Regions from separate parts of the Shewanella sp. S1-49-MNA-CIBAN-0167 genome, predicted to be linked through region 1. Evidence: riboswitches for the same ligand, from Rfam matches in the RefSeq annotation. Region 1 holds a riboswitch; the other holds the start of a gene.
The links. Region 1 has a riboswitch for lysine ahead of AAEZ00_RS12540 (Na+/H+ antiporter NhaC family protein). Riboswitches for the same ligand answer to the same signal wherever they lie in the genome.

Region 1 (3,268 bases):
TAATCACGGTATGATGCTGTCAAAACAACCGTAAAAAATCCTAAAAAAAACCGCTTCAATATCCATTGAAGCGGTTTTTATTTTATTCTGTCGCAGTAATTAAGTGTTAATCCCACAAAAATTCGCGAAAATGTTTACGGCAAACCGACTCGTAACTTTCATTACCGCCAATCTCAACTTGCTCACCTTCGCGCATTGGATTACCTTCATGATCAAGGCGAACCACCATGTTGGCTTTACGGCCACAATGACAAATGGTTTTCAGTTCGACTAGCTTGTCTGCCCACGCTAATAAGTAATGACTTCCCGTAAACAATTCACCTTGAAAGTCATTGCGCAAGCCATAACATAACACCGGGATATCGAGGTTATCTACAACATGTGTTATCTGCCTGACTTGGGCTTTACTTAAAAACTGACATTCATCAATCAATACACAGTGAATTTTTTGCTCATGATTCGAAGTCGAAATTAACTCAGTTAAATTATCGGTGCTACCGAATACCTGTGCCTCAGTTTCAATACCAATACGCGATGCCACTTTACCAACACCATAACGATTATCTATTGATGCCGTCATCACTAACGTGTGCATACCGCGCTCACGATAATTATAAGAAGACTGCAGTAATGACGTTGATTTACCGGCATTCATCGCCGAATAGTAAAAATACAGTTGCGCCAAAGTTAAGCGTCCTAATGTTTAGCCAGATAATATCGTCCATATTACCTTTTCTAGCATCGTAATGAAAAACAAAAATGGCGTATTCGTTACCCATACGCCATTTTTCAATGCGACACAAAGTGAGACCATTCAGCTGAACAAGACCATCATTTACAAAAAGCAGCCTTATTCATATCGCGCATTTTCTAGCCCAAAAGCGCAGGATCACAATACTGATCACAAATAATATCGAGCAACAAACAAGCCCGGCCATTAATGAACCGGTAAAACCAAGTACGATATAACCCACTAAACTAATCAAGGCCGCAATAAGTGCATAAGGCAACTGAGTCACAACATGGTCAATATGATGGCAACTGGCTCCGGTTGATGACAAAATCGTGGTGTCTGAAATAGGCGAACAATGATCACCAAATACAGCACCAGAAAGCACCGCTGCCAGCATAGGTAACATCATAGTGCTATCACTGCCCATCGCCATATCGGCCGCTATCGGTAGCATAATGCCAAAGGTGCCCCAACTCGTTCCGGTTGAAAATGCGGTAATGCCAGCTAATAAAAATAACATTGCTGGTAACAAAGCAAATGGAATGTTGTCAGTAGCCAAACTGGCCATGTACTTACCGGTTTCAAGCTGACCAATTACGCTGGAAATAGTCCAAGCAAATAATAAAATGTAAATTGCAGGTAGCATTGAACGTGCACCAACAGACATTCCTTTGAACAGCATAGTCAGCTCAACTTTCTGCTGGAACGCTAACAATACGGTGACAATCAATCCCACTAAAGATCCAAAAAATAGAGAAAAACTGACGTCTGTATTTTCGAATGCGCCTAACACACTAAACACTTGGTCTTTGGCTACTAATGCCTCAGCGCCACTGGAAACCATAAAGTAAACGGTCGCAAACACTAATATGGCGATAGGTAAAAACAACCCAATCACTTTACCGGTGTCAGCTTCCGGTAAATCGGTCACGGCGCCAGGTGGCTTGCCTTTTGATTCATCAAATAAGTTACCTCGAAGTGCATTAAATTCATGCTGGCGCATTGGACCCACATCTAAGCCAAAAATCGCCACACACACTAATAACAGTAACGAGAACAACGCATAAAAGTTCATTGGGATCATTTGAATGAACACACTTAGATGACCAGAATCAGCAAAACCATGTGCCGTTAAAATACCGCCAATGAGCGCAATAATATATGCCCCCCAGCTCGATACAGGAGAAATAACGCAAATAGGAGCTGCAGTAGAGTCAAGAATATAGGCGAGTTTAGCGCGTGAAATATGATATCTGTCTGTAATAGGTCGAGAAATAGAACCCACAACTAAACTGTTGAAGTAATCATCAATAAAGACTACACAACCGAGAAAAATGGTCATTAACTTAGCATCACGCTTATTACGAATGCGCAGTTTAGCCCAATCGGCAAACGCTCGAGCCGATCCACTCACGGTGATCAGCGCAGTGATCATCCCAAGTACAATTAAAAACCCTAGAATATAGACATTCCATGAACTCAGTTCACCGTCTTTCCAGACAAGCTGGCTAGCGGTTTGCACGATATACTCACCCGTTCCAACCAGCGAAAACTGAGTGAGCAATAAGGCACCAAAAATAATACCTAAACCTAAGGATAATAAAACTTTACGGGTTAATATGGCTAACGTAATTGCCACAAGAGGAGGCAATACAGAAAGAGCCGAATCGGCATAACTTGTCATCATAATAGTTAATTTATGTCTTCGTTGGATACGAATGAAGCAAAACTAAAAATAAGACTAAGCATACACAGAAAGCATATGCACAACTTACTAGTAGCACTCCACAGTAATACCCATTTAATATGAATATCATTATTTTTATCTTATCGATAAAAAACACCATGACAGTGCAGTCCCTTTCAAGAACTGCCCCAACAAATGCGCTTGATAGACCCATTTGCTTCGGCATTGCATCCTTTTATGTTGAATTATTGGCATCACCCAATTCAACATGACTTTTATGCAACGCACCTCTACTTTTGTTGTTTGTACTTAAAGCTCATTACAAACAGCGCGAACATACAACCATAAGTAGCATATGCAATGCCAGTAAAAAACACTTAACCGAAGTGCAAATAACAATAACAATAACTTAAACCACAACCTATTAGCATTAATGTAACGTTTTTACATAAAACACACGCTAGCGTAACGGGCACAGAAATAGCAACGGCATACAAGCGTCGACATTTGAACGGAAACCTCTTTTCAAGATCAGGATAGATCCAGTAATAATCCAAAAGTAATCCAAAAGTAATCCAATAAAAAAGGTTTCTACCTTATGAGTAGAAACCGTTTAGAATCGATCGACAAGACGCTCAATAACACTTCTACATCAGTAGCCATTGCTGACTAGATCAACTCGCATCTCTCTAATTGAAGCCCGATTATACGAGATTATTCAGTGCTGGTACCGCTTCAAATAAATCGGCAACCAGTCCATAATCAGCCACTTGAAAAATAGGTGCTTCTGGATCTTTATTAATCGCTACAATCACTTTTGAATCTTTCATACCGGCAAGATGTTGAAT
Region 2 (3,268 bases), on a different contig from region 1:
TATCAAATGTAGAACAAATTTAGTACGACTGTAAACTTTACATCAATAAATCTTCACGCTCACAACAATATATGCTGAGATTTTCAGGTGTATGTAGCCAACTTTGCTACAATGATTTAATAGTGCGTGATGCTATTGTACTCGTTTTAGGCATTTGTTAACAAATTAAATGTTAAAAAATTAATATAACAGTCAAGTATATAAAAGATTAATATTACTAAGTTGATAATAATAAATGATTTTTAAGTATTAAACTGGTGATTAGATCGCAAATCTTTTCGATATCTAACCTAATTGTTAGACTCATTTTGGCTTAATTAACGAAAAAATATTATGGAAAATGTTATCGATACATTGTGGTATGAATATCAAACGACTCATTTTTTGTTCACCCAACGCCTTTCTAATGATTTCCCATTTGCTATAGTTACCGCTCATAACCCCCGGGGGACTAGCCTCTCACCGAGTCAAAATCGTTTACTTGATCATCAGCTTCAATCTAAAATCCAACAGTATAATCGGCCCTATCGTGCCTTAATCGGTGCGGCCGCTGATTGGTCACATATGGAAAAAAGCTGGGCAGTTTTTATTGATAAAGAACAGGCTGTTGAGCTAGGAAGAGAGTTAAATCAACATGCAATTTATTACGTTAATCAAGGTTTGATATCTCTGGTTGCGTGTCTTGATACCATCAAACCTGACGTTGAAATGGGCGCATTTAATCAGCGATTACGGCTGGTTAATGAACTGCCAGAGATTAGTTTCTATACTGGATGAGCGCTGGGTTAATTTAGAGCGCTTAATCGCTACTGAATGTTTTGAGTCATTAATCGAGACAATAAAATATATATTGTCTCGATTAATTGCGTTATTTGGTTTTTTTTGCGTATATATTGGCTTTTTTCTAATATAGAACAATGACAGATCCGCTATCGCTACGACAGATTATCTAACAACAAAGATATTTTTATCAAAACAGTGTTTTTTTACTGGGTTTGTTGATTGACTTGTTAGGGCATTTGTTGCTATTTTCATCAGCTCTCCTTCGGGAGAAACAGAAGAGGAGCGTTAACTAGGTAGTAAGTGAGAGGATGCCAGTCCGATGACAACTTATGATGGAGATTAGCGCCGAGGTATCAGTTTGTTTGGCGAACATTGATATCGGTCGTTTAGGCTGAATCCTAACGATTGTCACCTTTTTTTGGTGGAGAGCTTCTGGTGATGATTGCTGTTTCCCTTCTATAAGGGTGCGTTATCTTAGCACCAGGCTCTTCGAACGTAGTGTGTTCGGAGCGTATATCATGTTAGTAAATCACGTCTTATTTTCTAGTCTTTGGCAAACTGCGGAGGCATCAGTATGAGCATTATCTCTGAAACTGTTGTTCTTGAAACCGTGGTGCCTGAAATAGCCACATCAGAATTAGTCGTAGCCAAATTTGGCGGTACGTCGGTTGCTGATTACGCCTCTATGAGTCGTTGTGCCAATATTGTCTTGGCTAACCAAGCCACTCGTCTCGTGGTGGTGAGTGCCTCCAGTGGTGTCACCAATTTATTAGTTGAGCTGACTCAAGCTAATGTCAACGATGAACGACGACTAGTACTCCTTAAGCAAATTGCTCAAATTCAATATGCGATTCTCGATGAATTAGGCCGTCCACAAGACGTGGCGGCCAGTATTGATAAAATTCTGAGCCGAATGTCAGTATTAAGTGAATCGTTAGAACTTGATCGCAGCAAAGCGATTATGGACGAATTGCTGTCAACGGGTGAGCAATGTTCATCGATTTTATTTTCAGCGGTTATTCGGGAAAAAGGCACCGCTTCAAATCATTTCGATGTGCGTCAGGTGCTGCGTACCGACAGCTATTTTGGCCGTGCAGAACCACAGATTGAAGTCATTTCAACGCTTGCTGGTGATTTTTTAAAACCCTTACTTGCTCGTTATATCATTGTCACCCAAGGATTTATTGGAGCTGATGACAGTGGCCGAACCACAACATTAGGCCGTGGTGGCAGTGATTATTCGGCGGCATTACTGGCTGAAGCGCTCCGTGCCACAGCGGTTGAAATTTGGACCGATGTCGCCGGTATTTATACCACTGATCCACGGCTTGCCCCTAATGCGCGTCCCATTGCCGAAATTAGCTTTAATGAGGCGGCTGAGATGGCCACCTTTGGCGCTAAAGTATTGCATCCCGCCACCATTTTACCGGCTGTGAGACAAAAAATTCAGGTGTTTGTGGGATCAAGTAAAGCCCCTGAAATGGGCGGAACTTGGATCCGCCATCAAGTAGACGATACCCCAGTATTTAGAGCTGTGGCATTGCGCCGCGATCAAACATTACTTAACTTGCATAGCTTACAAATGTTACATGCTCAGGGTTTTTTAGCAGAAACGTTTGCGACTTTAGCTCGACATAAAATTTCGGTGGATCTCATTACCACCTCTGAAGTTAACGTGGCATTGACCTTAGATAAAACCGGTTCTGATTCGAGCGGACACGGCTTGTTAAGTGAGTCATTATTGCAAGAGTTATCGCAGCATTGTGGTGTTCGCGTCGAAGAGAACTTAGCCTTAATCGCCATTATAGGTAATCGTATTGCATCGACTGCGGGTGTTTGTAGTCGCGTATTTAAGGTGCTGGAAAACCATAATGTAAGGATGATTTGCCAAGGCGCCAGCCCACATAATTTATGTGTCCTAGTGGCAGAGTCGGAAGCGGCGCAAGTGGTTAATGCCTTGCATCAAAATCTGTTTGAGTAATACCAATCCTATTAAATATGCGATCTTTCAGCGGGAGTTCAAAGTGCTGTAGGCAAGGCAGATGATTGAAGCGAATAGTTATTCTCGGTAACAAGCTCCTGCGTTACTCTACCTCCAGCATCCATGCCGTCGTATTTTGAAAATATCTAACGAAGCATAAAGTACTTTGAAACCCGCCAGAATGGAGTCTCTCAGGTATTCCACTTCTGTGTTGCATCGATTTAAAAGGGAACAACCATTTCTACATCAATGCGCCTTGAATTGAAAAACCTGAGAGACTCTGAACTGACCAGATATTTAATGAGATTGGTATCATCATATGACTAAAGCAATACAATCGTCAGTGCAGGTCGGAGAACTGGCGACGGGGCAAGCATTGACCGTGCCGTTATATACATTCTCTGGCAGTGAGTTGTTTTCGCCCAGCGTTTATATTCAGGCCAATGTTCATGGTGCCGAAGTGCAGGGAAATGCAGTGATTTATCAACTGATGACCTTGTTAGA

Region 2: linked by a shared signal. The riboswitch ahead of lysC (lysine-sensitive aspartokinase 3) and the one ahead of AAEZ00_RS12540 (Na+/H+ antiporter NhaC family protein) in region 1 are both predicted to bind lysine.

What each region holds. Positions count from the first base shown of each region.
Region 1 is NZ_JBEOPO010000024.1:22,840-26,107, forward strand. It holds gene AAEZ00_RS12530 (acyl-CoA dehydrogenase C-terminal domain-containing protein) at 1-3, shown strand, start outside; gene AAEZ00_RS12535 (thymidine kinase) at 107-685, opposite strand; gene AAEZ00_RS12540 (Na+/H+ antiporter NhaC family protein) at 855-2,420, opposite strand; lysine riboswitch at 2,504-2,721, opposite strand; gene AAEZ00_RS12545 (electron transfer flavoprotein subunit alpha/FixB family protein) at 3,125-3,268, opposite strand, start outside.
Region 2 is NZ_JBEOPO010000005.1:58,152-61,419, forward strand. It holds gene AAEZ00_RS03495 (DUF3293 domain-containing protein) at 334-777, shown strand; lysine riboswitch at 1,051-1,223, shown strand; gene lysC (lysine-sensitive aspartokinase 3) at 1,358-2,764, shown strand; gene AAEZ00_RS03505 (succinylglutamate desuccinylase/aspartoacylase family protein) at 3,084-3,268, shown strand, end outside.